Regions from separate parts of the Shewanella sp. 492 genome, predicted to be linked through region 1. Evidence: riboswitches for the same ligand, from Rfam matches in the RefSeq annotation. Region 1 holds a riboswitch; the other holds the start of a gene.

Region 1 (8,519 bases):
CATCAACTGATGCCCAGCCTCATCTGATTGATGGGCAAAAATCATGTAATCACGCGCCGCAGGGGCGATGGTCACCGCCAGTAATGCGGCGGTGGTGGCAATAAAGCCATCGACCAAGATCAGCATTTTCAGCTCGGCCGCCGCCAACATGGCACCGGTCATCTGCACAATTTCAAAACCGCCCAGCGCCGCCAATATCTGCTGTGGTGTGTTTAATTGCCCTTGATGTAGCTGTATGGCTTGAGTGATTAAGGCCTGTTTACGCTGCAAGGTTTCGCTGTCGATACCAGTGCCGCGCCCAACACAAGCGGCGACATCCACAGGTAAGAGCGCCGCCATAATCGCCGCCGCCGATGAGGTATTGCCAATGCCCATCTCGCCAAAAGCAATGAGATTTGTACCATTGTCATGATGCAAGGCCACCCGCGCCTTCGCCATAGCAAAGCCTTGCTCAACACAGGAAGCTGACATGGCCGCCTCGAGATGAAACGCGCGCGTGCCGGCGCCAAGGCGCTGATCGATAAGTGCCTCATGGCCTGTAACTGGATGGGCTATACCACAATCGATCACCTCCATCGCAAAGCCTGCTTGGGCACAAAACACATTGATGGCCGCGCCGCCATGCAGAAAATTAAGCACCATCTGGGTGGTCACTTCGCTAGGGGCAATCGACACGCCCGCGCAGGCAATACCGTGATCGCCGGCAAACACCAGCAGCTTAGGCTGCTTAATAGTCGGGCACGTTGCCCCCAGCACCTGCGCCACTTGCAGCGCCAAGGGTTCGAGTCGGCCCAATGCGCCTAATGGCTTGGTTTTACAATCGATTTTTTGCTGAATCTCGCCATCAAATTGGTGGTTCACCGGCGTTACGCTAAACATGGGTTATATCCTTAACGGGTCTGCAGCTGGCCTCGTCTTTAGCCGCGGCGCTTGCTGCCTAAAATAAACAAGAAAAACACACTGCCGATCACCGCGGTAATAATGCCGATAGGCAGCTCTTGGTAACTCAGCAAGCAACGGGCTAATACATCGACCCAGATCATAAACAGCCCGCCCACCAACCCTGTGGTCAACAAGGCGAAGCGACCAGGCAGCAACAGGCGCACCATATGCGGGATCATCAAACCTACAAAGCCGATTCCGCCACAGTTAGCCACCAGCACGGCAGTGATTAACGAGCACAAAAGCAACATGGCTAGGCGCAGGCGCTGCACATCGATCCCTAAAGTGTGGGCGGTTTCATCACCGGCTTTCATGGCAACTATCTGGCGTTTAAACAGCAATATGATCACAGTTGCACCGGCCACCACCAACAAGGGCAGCCCCAAGCCAGACCAACTGGCCTTGGCAAAACTGCCCAAGCTCCAAAACAGCACAGAGGCGGCCGCCTGAGGGCCCGAAAAATAGAGTAATAAACTGGTGAGCGCACCAAACATAAAGGAGATCGCCACCCCAGAAAGCAGCATGCGCTCGATTTGAGTGCTCATGGCGCGGCCGCACAAGGCCAATACCATCAGCACTGCGAGACTGGCGCCAATAAAGGCGCCCACCGGCAGGCTGACGCTGCCAAGCCATGATATGGATAAGGCGTTCGATAGCGCGCCCGCACCGCCAAACAGGGTAAGCACCACTACGGCACCAAAGGAGGCGCCAGAAGAGATGCCAAAAAGATAAGGGTCGGCCAGTGGATTGCGGGTCACAGTTTGCAGCACGGCGCCGGCGATGGCTAAACCAAAACCGGCGATAAACGCCAGCGCGATGCGCGGCATCCGCAGCTCCATCACAATGCGGGCGGTGACGCTGCTTGGACGCTCACCGCCAAGGGTGGCCAGCACCACATCGACCACTTGGTTAAAGTCGATGTGCGCCGCACCAAAACTGGCGGCTAACAGCGGCGTCATTAGGCTTAATCCCCCAAACCCTGTGACCAATAGCAGGCCGCGCCAAAGGCGCTCGCTGGCCGATAATCCGGGCGAGCGCATCATGGCGTCTCCCCTTGGGTGACATTATGGTAGCCATAAAAGTAATTAATTTGCGGATTACCGTGTTGTGGGTGCGGGCTCACTTGGCAGCACACCTCAAAGACCTCGGCAATACGCTGCTCGGTCAACACCTCATTTGGGCGGCCTTGGGCAACTGCGTGGCCTTGGTCGAGCAGCAGCAATTGGTCACACAGGGCGCTGGCTAAATTAAGGTCATGGATCGAGATAACCACCGTCATCTCTAAGCTACGCAGTAGCTCTAAGATCTGTATTTGATAACGGATATCTAAATGATTAGTGGGCTCATCGAGGATCAACAGCTTGGGCTTTTGCACTATGGCGCGGGCGATTAACGCCCGTTGTTTCTCGCCGCCAGAAAGTTGCTCATACCCTTGGTCGGCCAACGCGGTTAAACCTACTGTGGCTAAGGCGCGGCGCACATCGTGCTTGTCTTGGTCGCTGGTGAGCGAAAACGCCCCCTTATGGGGCGTCAACCCTAGCGCCACCAGCTGCGCCGTGGTCATGTCAAAATGGTGCGGCGTGTCTTGCAGCACCACCGCCACTTGCTGGGCAAAGGATCGCGCCGAAAAGTCGCCCACCGCTCGGCCAAATAAGGTGATATCCCCTTGGCTTGGGGTCAAATAACGATATAGACAGCGCAGTAAGGTGGATTTACCGGCGCCATTAGGGCCGATGATCCCCAGCATTTGGCCTTGGGGCAGTTCGACACTGACATCAGCCAAAATGGCGCGCTCGCCCGCGTGCCAACTAAGGTGTTGGGCAGATAACGCCATAGGGATTGACGTCACAGGCTCATCATCCAAGCCGCAAAGTAATAGGGTAAAGTGTGTTGCGACCGCGCAGGTGTCGACCTGCCGCTGCCAAGCGGGGCTAACGCCCCAAGTCGGTTGTTCATCTTTAGCTCCCTCAAGTCACCCGCTTGAGTCATTAGGCTATAGCGTAAGGCAGGTATCCTGACTTGTGGTTGCAGACAAGGCCAATTGCCTTACTCAACACACTCACAGTTGCGGGCACAGTTTGGGCTGATGACCTTAGGTCACTCCCCAATTCCCCATTAAGTTTGAGTTACTCGACCCACGTTAAGTGAGTCGCTGCTCAACACCTTACGCTCGGCGTCATCTGTATGCTAGACACCTAAAATTGTTGGCTATTATGCGGTATTTCCCCTAAGAGGCAAACCACCTTTTGTATTTGCCGCGCTGGTTGACGACAAACGCTGATAACTAACGCGCACTCAGCTTAGGCATTAACCCCAATGTAAGCGCCAATAGCCTTTACCATCGTTATCGACCAAGTGGCTTAACTTAACCACACTGCCATAATCGAGACTTAACTGGGTATAGAAGCCCACTTCGCCGCGGATCCCCAGCGCCAGCCCCATCAAATGGCGGATAACCCCACCATGGGTGACAAGCAGCAGGGTTTTGCCACTGTGTCTATGTAACACTTGCTCGATACAGGTCTCGACCCGCTGCTCAAAGACATCTAGCGGCTCACTGCCTGGCAATGGCGCACGCAAAGGATCTTGCCAGTAGGCGTTAAGCGCCTCGCTATGCTCAGCAAACAAGGTATCAAGCGCCTCACCGTCCCAGCGGCCAAAATCAATCTCCATCAAACCCGCCTCAACTGAGCAAGGTAACTGCTGTTTATTGGCATAATACTCGGCAAACACTTGGCAGCGGCTCAAGGGGGAGCTCACCAGCGCATCTATCGTCTCGGGTAATTTAGTCGCACAGGCCAGTTGCATCTGGGCAAATCCCAGCTCACTCAAAGGCTGGTCGCTTCGGCCTCGCAGCACATTGCCCCCCTCGCACTGACCATGGCGCATTAAATAAAAAATCGTTTGTGTCATTGGCTTACCTTGATATTTGTCATGCCGTGGCAGCATACGCCGAGACGGCGCGCCAATGCAATATGGGCAACACTGCCCGTGGGCTGCAATTGCGCCAAAACAAACATCACCCACAGGCTAAGCTGCAGCCTATAAGCCACTGGGCTAACGAGGGGGAAAACTGATACTCTTTTGACTTGCCCTTAGCCTAATAAGTCGCTTACTATAGCAATTACTATAGACGTCTATACGTTTATACATCTAAAAATAATAGCAGGGTGATCACACCCTCGTCGCACTGCATCAGCAGTCGTGGACATGCATCGAGTAGGATATAGGTAGAATTTTATGGCGACCCGACCCCCTGTTACCCCAATAAGACAGATAACAGCGCAGATCACCGAGCAGCTCGAATCACGTATTTTAATTCTCGACGGCGCCATGGGCACCATGATCCAAGATCATAAGCTTGAGGAAGCCGACTTTCGCGGCGAGCGTTTTAAAGACTGGCCCTGCGATGTCAAAGGTAATAACGATCTGCTGGTTCTGACTCAGCCCGCCATTATCAAAGCTATCCATAAACAGTACCTACTCGCTGGCGCCGATATCATCGAGACCAATACCTTTAACGCCACTCGTATCGCCATGGCCGACTACGAGATGCAGGAGGTGTCTGTTGAAATTAACCTTGAAGGTGCACGCCTTGCCCGCGCTGCGGCCGACGAGATCAGCGCTGAAACAGGGCGCGCGTGTTATGTTGCCGGGGTACTTGGCCCCACCAACCGCACCTGCTCGATTAGCCCAGATGTTAACGATCCCGGTTACCGTAATGTCAGCTTCGATGAGCTGGTCGATGCCTATATTGAGTCGATTGAGGCGCTGCTTAAAGGCGGCGCCGATATCATCATGGTGGAAACCATCTTCGATACCCTCAACGCCAAAGCCGCGTTGTTTGCTATAGAAACGGTATTTGAACAGCTTGAGCTGCGCGTGCCCATCATGATCTCTGGCACCATCACCGATGCCTCGGGCCGCACCCTCACAGGGCAAACCACCGAAGCCTTTTACAACTCGCTGCGCCACGTTAAGCCACTGTCGATTGGTCTTAACTGCGCCCTTGGTCCGCAAGAGCTACGCCCCTACGTGCAAGAGTTGTCAAAAATTGCCGAATGTTATGTGTCGGCGCACCCCAATGCGGGGCTGCCTAATGAGTTTGGTGGCTATGATGAAAGCCCCGAAGAGATGGCAAGCGTTATCGGTGAGTGGGCACAAGAGGGCTTTTTAAACATTATTGGCGGCTGCTGTGGTAGTACACCGGCCCATATTAGCGCCATTCGCGAGGCGGTTATCTCCCATGCGCCGCGGGCGCTGCCAGACATCCCAGTGGCTTGCCGCTTGTCGGGGCTTGAGCCACTGACCATAGATGCCAACTCGCTGTTTGTGAACGTGGGCGAGCGCACCAATGTCACCGGCTCGGCTGCCTTTTTACGGCTGATCAAAAATGGCGAATATGAAACCGCCCTCAGCGTCGCACGTGAGCAGGTAGAAAACGGCGCCCAGATCATCGACATCAACATGGATGAAGGCATGCTCGACGGCGTCGAGGTGATGCAGAAATTCCTTAACCTTATCGCCTCTGAGCCCGATATCAGCCGGGTGCCGATTATGATCGACTCCTCTAAATGGGAAGTGATAGAGGCAGGCCTTAAGTGCATTCAAGGCAAAGGCATAGTCAACTCCATCTCGTTGAAAGAGGGCGAAGCGCAATTTATTCACCACGCCAAATTGGTTAAACGTTATGGCGCCGCGGCCATCATCATGGCGTTCGATGAGCAAGGTCAGGCAGACACCAAGGCACGTAAGATCGAGATCTGTACCCGCGCCTATCGGGTGTTAGTCGATAAGGTGGGCTTCCCGCCAGAAGATATTATTTTCGACCCCAACATCTTTGCCATTGCTACCGGTATTGACGAGCATGACAACTACGCTGTCGACTTTATTGAAGCCACTCGTGAGATCAAACGCACCCTACCCCACGCGATGATCTCGGGCGGGGTATCGAACGTGTCGTTCTCATTCCGTGGTAACAACCCGGTGCGTGAGGCGATTCATGCCGTGTTCCTCTATCATGCGATTCAAGCGGGGATGGACATGGGTATCGTCAACGCGGGTCAGCTGGCGATTTATGACGATATCGACAGCGAGTTAAAAGCGCGCGTTGAAGCGGTAGTGCAAAACCTGCCCTGCCCAGTGGCAGATTCAAATAACACCGAGCAACTACTTGAGGTCGCCGAGAAGTTTCGCGGTGATGGCAGCCAAGTGGCTAAGAAAGAAGATTTAGAGTGGCGCAGCTGGGAGGTGAGCAAACGTCTTGCCCATGCCCTAGTGAAAGGCATTACCGACTTTATCGATGAAGACACCGAAGAAGCAAGACAGCAGGCGACTCGGCCACTGGATGTGATTGAAGGGCCGCTCATGGATGGCATGAACGTGGTCGGCGATCTCTTTGGTTCGGGCAAGATGTTTTTGCCCCAAGTGGTCAAATCGGCGCGAGTAATGAAAAAAGCGGTCGCCTACTTAAACCCCTATATCGAACTGGAAAAAGTCGAAGGTCAGTCTAACGGTAAAATCTTGATGGTCACCGTTAAAGGTGACGTGCACGATATCGGTAAGAACATCGTCGGCGTGGTGCTGGCCTGTAATGGCTATGAGGTGATCGATCTTGGGGTGATGGTCCCCGTTGAGAAGATCATCGAGGTCGCCAAGGCGGAAAATGTCGATATCATCGGCATGTCAGGCTTAATCACCCCGAGTCTCGATGAGATGGTGCACAACGTTAAAGCCTTCCATAAGGCCGGGCTTACTATCCCGTCGATCATTGGCGGCGCGACCTGCTCGAAAATTCATACCGCGGTTAAAATCGCGCCCCACGCTCCAACGGGCGCCATCTATATTGCCGACGCATCACGCGCCGTGCCTATGGTATCGAAACTTATCAGCAATGAGACGCGTCAAGCCACTATCGATGCCACCTATGATGAATATCAGATGATGCGCGACAAGCGTAACTCACAAGAAAAACGCAAACAGATCATCCCCATTGCCGCCGCGCGCGACAACCGCTGCCAGCACGATTGGGCCAATTACACCCCATTTGTCCCTAATCAACTAGGGCGTCAGGTGTTCGATGACTACCCATTGGAAGACTTAGTCGAGCGTATCGACTGGACCCCGTTTTTCCGTAGCTGGGAACTGCATGGCCATTTCCCGAAGATCTTGGACGACAAGGTGGTCGGTGAAGAAGCCCGTAAGCTATTCGCCGATGGTAAAGCCATGCTTAAGCAGATCATCGACGAAAAATGGCTTACCGCCAAAGCCGTTATCGGCCTGTTCCCTGCCAATACCGTTAACCACGATGATATTGAGCTCTACACCGACGAAACCCGCACCACAGTGGAGATGACGACCCACCACCTGCGGATGCAGATAGAGCGCGTAGGCAACGATAACTTTTGTTTGGCTGATTTTGTCGCCCCTAAAGACTCAGGCGTGGCCGACTACATGGGCGGTTTTGCCGTCACCGCAGGTCATGGTATCGACGAGCATATTGCCCGTTTCGAAGCCAACCACGATGACTACAACGCCATCATGCTCAAATGTTTAGCCGACCGTCTGGCCGAAGCCTTCGCCGAGCGCATGCATGAGCGAGTGCGTAAAGAGTTTTGGGGCTACGCCGCCGATGAAGATCTCGATAACACGGCACTCATTCGCGAAAAATATAAAGGTATTCGCCCAGCACCGGGTTACCCCGCCTGTCCAGATCACACCGAAAAGGGCTTGTTATGGGACTTACTTAAGCCAGATGAAACCATTGGGCTTAATATCACCGAAAGCTACGCCATGTTCCCCACCGCCGCGGTATCGGGTTGGTACTTCGCCCACCCGCAATCACGCTACTTTGGCGTGACCAATATTGGCCGCGATCAGGTGGAGGACTATGCCAAACGTAAAGGAATGAGTATCGAGGAAACCGAACGCTGGTTAGCACCAGTATTGGATTATGATGTTTAACGGGGGAGTGATCTGGAGTCATCACCTTGACTCCTTTGATTACCCAAACTTCGTTTGAACATTAGTACTGAGGCTTCGCCTCACTAACCCATACGGCCTTACGGCCGAGGTAAGTCGTGGGTCTTCAACCCACACCCGAGCAAGAAGGGGATCAACAGCAATCCCCCTCTTGCATCTCCCCTTGCCGCCCCAGACGAAGTTACATGCATTAGTTAGGCGCCTCATACTCCAATAAAAATCGCCTAACGGCTCAGTTCGGGCATCCATGCCCTCCGAGCCTTAGCCATCATCCATGATGGCTATACGGCATTTTTATCTACTTATTTCGGCAACTTCGATGGCGAATCTTGTAGCTTCTGACTAATTACTTAAAAAGCATGGGGGTGGGTAAAATGCCATCTTTAAGTCCCGTTATTCTTTAGACTCAAACTCTTTTTCAGCTTCTTCCCACGACTTCTCGAGATCTTTATAAGCATCCGAGAACCCTTGCTTAATTTCTTCCCATGCATCAGCAGAGCTGGATTTCATGCTGCCATACCACTGGGCAACTTTATTCTGTTGCTTACGAAGTGCTTTGAGTTTTTCGCGGGCATCTTGGCGCGCGGTTGCACTCA
Region 2 (8,519 bases), 200 kb from region 1:
TTATCGGACTTCTGCCTAAAAAAGGTTTTATAACCGTCAATTTTAACAAAGGTGAGGTTGGGGTAGTTGGCCTTGGCTTCTTCGATAATGTCACTGTGCTCTACATAGGCGATGGTGGTATTTTGCAGCGTTAAAATCGATTGTTTGCGTTTAAAACTGTTGACCTTATGGTCTTTGGTGGCGATAGCTAAATTTAATTTGAGCACAGGGTCAACATAGCTCAGCTGATCCATTTGGTTGATATCCATGGCTAAGCCTGACATGGCAATATCGAAAAAGCCCGCCTTGAGTGACTCGGCCAAGTGATCTTTATGAAAAGGAATAAACTCCACTTTTACCCCTAAATCTTCGGCGAGTTTACTGGCCATTGCGCTGTCAAACCCCACTAATTGGGCGGCATTATTATAGTAGCTAAAAGGCACATTGCTGGGGATGTAACCCACCTTTAGTACTCCGCGTTGGCGGATGGTTTGCACATTGGCGATTGGGGCGCTTGGCGTTTTGCCGAGGACTGGGAACTGTTTTTTAACGATAGTCGGCACTTTATCGGCCACCTGCATATTGGCAATTACGCCGCTGGTGACATCAGGGCTGTGGATCAACATGCCCATACCCACTCGGCTCACCACTAAGGTCAAGGCGACGCTTACGACGACGCCAATACTTAATTTCAGCAGTTGTGGTGGGCGCAGTCTTAAACGCCGCTCAAATAGGGATACCGTGAGTAGTGTTAAGGCAAATAGGTACATAACGGCGGCTATAGAGTTAAATTTTCCGGTAATAAAGCCTGACATCACAAACAGTTGAAACAGATCTTGCGGCAGATGCAGTAAGTCCAACATAAAAGGGATGGCGACATAGACGCTACCAAATAGAGAGAGCAGACCGCTAATCGACAGTGACGGTAGCTCGCTAATGTCCACCGGAGTGCCGTTAAACCAGCCGGCAAACAGCACAAACAAAATGACCGTCAGTTTACCGATATTGGGAAAGGTAAAGGCGATGGGCACCAAAATTTCAATTAGGGTTTCGGCGTCATCGCTGAGGCTTTCATGTTCGCGCATGATCTGCTTACATTCGTCGACAATCACAGGGATCACGATAAAAATATTGCCGGTCGCGAATGCGGTGACCACGCTCGATTTTGCGATGCGCAGCGCTTGGGCATAGGTCACTGGGGTGAGTGAGGCGATGATCCACGGCAACAGCCAGAAAGTGAGCAGTAAACAAAGCACAAAATAGCTGATGAGATACACCTGCATACTGGCAAATTCATCGACTCCCATCGTGCCCGCCGCCGAGGCCGACATGGCAAAAATCCCTATCGGCAAGACCCGTACCAGCGCCTGAGTGATCTTAGAGAATATCTCGCTACAGGTATGCATAAAGGTGATGATAAGCTGTTTGTTTTCGCCCTCCATGCCAATGAGCGCCAGCCCCATGGCGATACTGAACACCACCATGGCAGGCACATAGCCCGCCGCCATCGACTCAAACGGGTTGGCCGGAATATACAGCTTAAAGTAATCGATAGGAGTCGTGGGCTCGACAATGCTGGTGCTGAAAAAAGAGGCCGTTTCAACAAAAGGAAATGACAGCGGCATGAGGGCCACCAACACTAAGCCCATTAGCCACAGCAGTAACATGATGACGCCAGCGCGGCTAAAAATTAAACTGGCGGTGGTGCGCTTAAGTTTGCCGATACCGCCAATGAGAGAAACCAAAATAAAGGGCAGTACCGTCATCTGCATTAACAGAATGACGCTGGTGCCAATATTACTGAGCCAGCCGACGGACTCGCCAAAAAACAAGCCCACGCCAAAGCCTATAAACATGGCCACTATCATCTGGGTGGAGCTTTGCATCGCGCGCAGTTTTGTTAGCACAGGTTGATTCCATTTGAGTAGTCGATAATGCCGGCTAGATGACGACAATGACTGGTGGGTAAATAATCGCTTACTGGTTGTTTATTATAGGGTCTGTAGCAAGGGAGGATAAAGGGTTAACAGTGATTATTGTCAGTATGGTGATTTATTTGTGTTAAAAATTATCATTACTAACGTCAATGGCGAAGCGACTTACTGTCGTAAACCGATGTGAGCGGTGATTTGTATGACACTGACTTAACATGCTTTGTTAGACTTTTATCCGTTTAGACGTCTATAATGCCCGCGGTCTTGACGGCGATGCCACTTTGTATGGAATAACAGTTGTGCATTGCCGTTATAGGTAACCAAATTCGAGTCAATCTTTTGTGGTGCCCAGTTGCGTCAGTCGCAATGGGATAATCGGGAAGCCTGTGAAAATCTGGCACTGCCCCCGCAACGGTGAAAGGTGAAAGCTGGGTGCGCTTGCTATAACTAAGCGTTAAAAAAACTTAGTCTTGTCGTATCAACCGCAGTTTGGGTTTATACCTATCCTCAGTCCGGAGACCGGCCCTTAAGGTGATTTTGAGATTTCGGCGGGCAGATCTCGAAATGCGACCTCATATCGTCTATCCGGCGGCGTGAAGTCGTGACCTCTTGCCCCGTTTCCCTTTTAGGAGTTAAAGGTAAATGGGTACACAACCTACAGCTATCGCCCTGTTAATTGGCGGTTTATTTAGTTTTTCTGCGTTTTCAGTGACGGCGCAAAATGACCCCTCTGCGCAAATCAATATCGGTGAGACCATTACCGTTATTGGTCGCAATGTCAGTACCCCTCTCAATATTGCCGCTAACGTCAATGTGATTGATGCCGCGGCGATTGAGATGAGTGGCGCAACGAGTTTAACCGAAGTGTTACGCGGTCAAAGTGGTATACAGATTTCTGATTCAAACACCGGAGCCGTATTTGCACTGCGGGGCTTTAGTGCTAGCCAAGCGGCGAGTAATACCTTGATTTTGATTGATGGACGTCGATTGAACAATATTGATATTGCCGCCCCAAGCATCAGCGCTATTGCCCTTAATCAAGTTGAGCGCATCGAGATCATGTCCGGGAGTGCGGGGGTGTTATATGGCGATCAGGCGGTGGGTGGTGTGATTAACATCATCACCAAGGCGCCACAGGGCAGTGGTGGCAGCGTGCAGCTTTCTGGGGGCAGTTTTGATACCTATGAAGGTAACCTTGATGTGTCAGGGGCGATAAACGCTAATTGGCGTTTTTATGGTGCGGCCAGTTATAACCAAGGGGATAACTATCGCGACCATAACGCGAATGAAACCTCATCGTTATTAGGGCGCTTGCAGTATCAAGACGATGCGCAGCACTTTTTTGCCGAAAGCAGTTACTATGACAACCGTCGAGAATTGGCTGGTGCATTAACCCTTGAGCAGATTGAACAAGACCCACGCCAATCAAATGCCAGCGCCCCAGGGGCCTATGACAGTTATCTGCATGAGATGACCACGGCGCTGCGTTCGGGCTACCAGCGTCAACTCAATCAGCAGTGGGAGCTTGGGGCGGATATTAATTATGCCGACACCTTAATCACTGGCCTCAATAGCTGGGGCAGCAACCGCCGTGATACGCGCTCATTACTAGAGTTTAACCCTAAGGCGATTGCTAACTTTACCACTGGCAACGGGCCGTTAACCTTAGTGAGCGGGCTCGATTTAAGCCGTGGTGAGTCGGTGTTTAGTAGTGGCCGTGAAAACGTGCAAAAGCAGATCAGTGCCTATGTGCAAGCCACTGTGCCACTGACTCAAAGTGTCAGTTACATTGTGGGGGGGCGTTATGCCGAGGTGACCGACGATCTGCGCGATCCCAGCGCCTACGCTAACGGCATTGAGTTGGATCAAGATGCCCACGCATTTGAACTTGGGATTAACTATCGTCCTACCAACGCTCAGCGTTTTTACCTGCGCGCCGACGATAATTTCCGCTTTGCCAAGGTTGATGAGCAAGCTTATACCCCGGCCAATGTGAAGGGGCTCAAGCCGCAAACTGGCCGCTCTTATGAAGCGGGGTGGGACTGGACGCTAGCGCAGCAAACACTGCGAGTGAGTGCCTATCGTCTCGAACTAGAAGATGAAATAGTGTTCGACCCTAGCGCCGATACTCCAACTGGTGGCAGTTTCCCTGGTGCTAACGTGAACGCCGATGCATCACGTCGTTATGGCGTCAGTTTAGATTGGGATTGGCAAGTCATGCAGCAGGTGCTGCTGGGGCTTGAATATAACTACATTGATGCCGAATTTACCGATGGCGTTAATGAGGGTAAGTCACTCTCTTGGGTGGCGAAGCATTCGGGTCGTGGCTATATCAGTTACGATATCAGTGAACATGTGCAACTGTTTGTTGAAGGCCTGTATACGGGGGAGCGCTTTATCGAGGGCGACAACGCCAATGTTGATCCTAAGCTAGCGGATTACCTGCTCACCAATGTCGCGCTTAACTATACTCGCGGCTCGTGGTTAGCCAGCTTGCGAGTCGATAATCTGCTTGATGAAGAGTATGTTAGCGCAGGTTATTACAGTGCATGGGGCAACGGTTATTACTCGGGGACTGGCCGCGCGCTGCGTTTAACCGCGAGCTACCGCTTTTAAGCGGTAATGCGTGCACGCCAAGTGACTTAAAGTAAGATAAAGCCAATCAGGTTTGCTGATTGGCTTTTTTATAGCCGCAATTTTATCGTAAGTGTATGCTAGCGCTAGCATTACTCGTGAGGTTCAGGCTTAACAGCTCCTTAAATTGATTAAGCCAGACTTAATCATTACAGGTTAGTCTTGTGAGTGGCAAAGCGATAAACAAGGAGTTAAAAGATGAAATTAAAATGGCTACTCTTGGGTATCGCCATCGTGTTGCTGGCCTGGCTACTGCCGCAAAAGGGCGAGACGTTAGCAACATTACCGCAGCATGGGCGTATTTTGGCCTTTGGCGACAGCCTCACCCAAGGCGTAGGCGCCAGTGCCGGAGCCGATTATCCCAGTGTTCTGGCTAACTTAACTGGCCTTGAGGTGGTTAATGCGGGCATTTCTGGCGAAACCAGCGGCGAAGGGGCGCAGCGATTTGCACAGGTGTTAGATGCCACTCAACCTCATTTAGTGTTATTGCTGCAAGGCGGCAACGATTTTTTACGTAATATGAGTGAGCATCAAGTTGAGCTAAATTTAGCGCAAATGATTGAGCAAGCCCAGCAGCGTGATATTGCCATTGTTTTAATTGCTGTGCCTCAAAAAGGGATTTGGCTGACACCTGCTAGTCTCTACAAGCGTTTAAGTGAGCAATATGGCTTACTCCTTATTGAAGACAAACTGGCAGAATTACTTAAATCGAGCGAGCTAAAATCTGATGCGATTCATCTCAATAATGCCGGTTATCGTCAGTTGGCTGTGCATCTGCATCAGCGTTTACAACAGGCCGGAGCTATTTAACGGCTTCAGGCATAACATGGCTGGGCGGATGTTGCGCTAAATAAGTGGGATATTTAGATTCACTTTTTACTCGCTGCTGCTATTTTGTTCAGCGAGTTCATCATTTATGACCCAGTTAACAAGCTTAATTGATTTATTTATATTAAAGTTTGAATTTGTGGCAAATCGACTTGACCGCAGCGGGCGTTTTATGGGTAAATCCGACGGTAACAATTGGCGATTTGCCACAACGATTAATCAGGTTAATAATTTCTCATGACAGATCTTGAGCATCAAGTATTCACTCAAGTGCGTGCGATTATCGGCAATGAAGAGCAGGTCATTGGTCGCCGTGGTATTCTTATCCCGTTAAAAAAAGCCATTATTGCCGACGGTGATATTCGTAATGTGATTGATATTGTCTCATCCGATCCTGCACTGGCAGCTCACATGCTGTATCGCAGTAATGCGGCTGCGGCCCCCTGTGTTGCTGCCATTAAAAATCGCTCCCTCAAAGATGCCTTGGTCCGTTTAGGCCAAATTAACATTTATCGTTACGCATTTACTTTCTATCTCAAAGAGCGCCTCGATGAGTTACCTCCGTTGTATAAAAAGTTGGTGACAGGTTACTGGACACTTACCGAAAGCATTGCGGCAGAATCGGTTGATAGCTTACACCAAATGGAAGGGGTGAATATTGACCCTGATGAAGTGCAAACTTTGGCGCTGTTTAGCGTGTTTGGCGAAATTGTCGCCTTAAGCGCCTTTGCTTATTTAAATGCCGAGTCGGAACAGTCTCTACCCCTGTCTATCATTAAATCGATCATCGATAATCATAAACAGATCCTTACCCTCGATGCGTTTGAGTCGCTCGACTTAGATGAGGAATTACGTCAAGAGTTTATGATAGCCCACAATCTACGTCAGACTCGTAACAGTGACTCACCCGGCCTGATTTTACGCCGAGTATTAGCGATGCGTAATCAGTTGCTTAAGCCACTCTAATCATTCTCAGTTGTAAACCATCAGCTCTAAAAATCTGTTTTTTTTAGTAAAAAATAGGTTTTTAGTGTCTAAATGGGCATCGTCATATCAGCTAAGCCATTATTGCATCTTCTTGTTTTACCATCCCTTCGTTAGCCACTAACTGCAACCAGTGTTGCGCCACTCTAGTTTTGCTACTGCTGCGGCGATAGGCCCCAAATAGCGGGCGCTTTAAGCCGTCGCGGCCTAATGGTAGCGCGCTAAGTGACAAGCCGTGGGCTTGGTTAATCGACCATGTGGGGAGGGCGGAGACGCCATCTTTACAGGCGATGCGTTGCAGTAGCATGGAGGTGAGATCGCATCGGATTTGTTTAGCGATAGGCACGCCCGCAGGCTCCATAAAATGGCGATAAATGTCTAAACGTTCGGGCGGCACAGGGTAGGTGAGCAAGGTATGCTGAGCTAAATGAGCTGGGCTGACAAAGGGCTGCGTTGCTAGGGGATGATCGGTGGCGCAGATAAGTTTTACTTCAAAATCAAATAAGTGTTGGTAGGTAATATCATGATCTGGAATAGGATCTGACGTCAGTACCACATCCAATTGCCCCTGCTTGAGTGCCGTTAGCGAATCAAATAGGTGCCGGCTCGATAGCTCTAAATTACTGTGGGGAAAACTGGCATTAAACTCAGTGATCACCGGCATTAGCCAGCGAAAACAGCTGTGGCATTCAATCCCCACAAACAGATCGGTATTGTCACTATTGAGACCATTTTTAAGCTCAAGTTCGGTCTCTGTCACCTTAGGTAATATCTCTTCGGCCAGATGCAGTAGTCGTGCTCCCTCCTGAGTAAACGACAGCGGTTTGCTCTTACGGATAAAGATGGCTGAGTTAATTCGAGTTTCCAGCTCTTTGATTTGATGGGATAAAGCCGATTGGGTGACAAAGCGTTTCTCAGCAGCCCCAGCAAGACTGCCACTTTCCTTGAGTGCAACTAATGTGCGTAAATGCCTAAGCTCTATCATTTTTACCTCAGATGAATCTTGCTCATGTTGGGGTTGAAATCAATTCCATTGCGAACCAACAGATTAACACAATAAACTTCTAGACGTCCAGACGCCTGTTTTGCTTGTGGCGTATTTATGGTTAATCAAGCTTGAGTTGTGATGTCGGAGCAGGGGCATCACACGTTGGCTTATCTCATTTAGAAGGGTATCAGTATGCAAACTATCAAGATCGCGTCATTAGGTTTTCCTCGAATTGGGCGTCAGCGTGAACTTAAATTTGCGTTAGAGCAATATTGGCGCCAAGAGATCACGCCAGCGGCGCTGCATGAGGTGGCCAACACTTTACGGCAAACTCATTGGCAGTGGCAGGCCGATGCGGGAGTGAGTTTGCTGCCAGTTGGTGACTTTGCCTACTACGATCAGGTGCTTACCTTAAGCGCCACCATTAATGCCATTCCAGCTCGCCATCGTGATGGCGACAAGGTGGATTTAGATACCCTATTTAGAATGGCACGAGGGCGCGCCCCAACAGGTGCGGCCAGCAGCGCCTCGCAAATGAAAAAGTATTTTAATAGTAATTATCACTATATCGTGCCCGAGCTGAGTCAAAATCAAACGTTCAGTATTGCCTATGAACAGTTATTTGATGAGGTGGAGCTGGCCAAAGCCTTGGGTCATCAGGTGAAACCTGTGTTGCTTGGGCCACTGTCTTACCTCTACTTGGCAAAATGCGAGGGGCAAGCATTTGATAAGTTGAGTTTGTTACCCCAATTGATTGAGGTTTATCAGGCGATCCTTGCTCGCTTTAAAGCCCAAGGGGTGACATGGGTACAGCTTGATGAACCCATCTTAGCATTGGAGTTAACGCCTGAGTGGCAAGCGCCCTTCACCGCAACCTATGCCTCATTGAGCCAGGTGCAGGTTAAGCTGTTACTGGCCAGCTATTATGGCTCGGTGGCACATCACCATGGGCTCATTGCGAATTTAGCTGTGGCGGGGATTCATCTGGATTTAGTCAGTGCGCCAGAGCAGTTGTCGTTGTTTGCGGGCAGTTTACAGCCCGAGCAAATATTGAGCCTAGGGGTGATTAACGGTCGTAATGTCTGGGCGGCCGAGTTAGATAAGATTGCCGCAGATATTGCCCCTGTGGTGGCCGATTTAGGCAAGCAGATCTGGTTAGCGCCGTCTTGCTC

What was found. A riboswitch is a leader RNA that binds a small molecule or an ion and turns the genes downstream of it on or off. The one in region 1 is predicted to bind cobalamin.
Region 2: another riboswitch for cobalamin. It lies ahead of AC5YBX_RS13350 (TonB-dependent receptor); the one in region 1 lies ahead of AC5YBX_RS14225 (ABC transporter ATP-binding protein).

Annotation. Positions count from the first base shown of each region.
Region 1 is NZ_CM181702.1:3,212,530-3,221,048, forward strand. Features, by position in the region: gene cobT (nicotinate-nucleotide--dimethylbenzimidazole phosphoribosyltransferase) at 1-879, opposite strand, end outside; gene AC5YBX_RS14220 (FecCD family ABC transporter permease) at 918-1,982, opposite strand; gene AC5YBX_RS14225 (ABC transporter ATP-binding protein) at 1,982-2,776, opposite strand; cobalamin riboswitch at 2,930-3,100, opposite strand; gene AC5YBX_RS14230 (histidine phosphatase family protein) at 3,250-3,855, opposite strand; gene metH (methionine synthase) at 4,183-7,905, shown strand; gene AC5YBX_RS14240 (sll1863 family stress response protein) at 8,317-8,519, opposite strand, start outside.
Region 2 is NZ_CM181702.1:3,015,445-3,023,963, reverse strand. Features, by position in the region: gene AC5YBX_RS13355 (cation:dicarboxylate symporter family transporter) at 1-1,886, opposite strand, end outside; cobalamin riboswitch at 2,239-2,455, shown strand; gene AC5YBX_RS13350 (TonB-dependent receptor) at 2,556-4,529, shown strand; gene AC5YBX_RS13345 (GDSL-type esterase/lipase family protein) at 4,746-5,357, shown strand; gene AC5YBX_RS13340 (HDOD domain-containing protein) at 5,613-6,341, shown strand; gene AC5YBX_RS13335 (LysR substrate-binding domain-containing protein) at 6,433-7,344, opposite strand; gene metE (5-methyltetrahydropteroyltriglutamate--homocysteine S-methyltransferase) at 7,549-8,519, shown strand, end outside.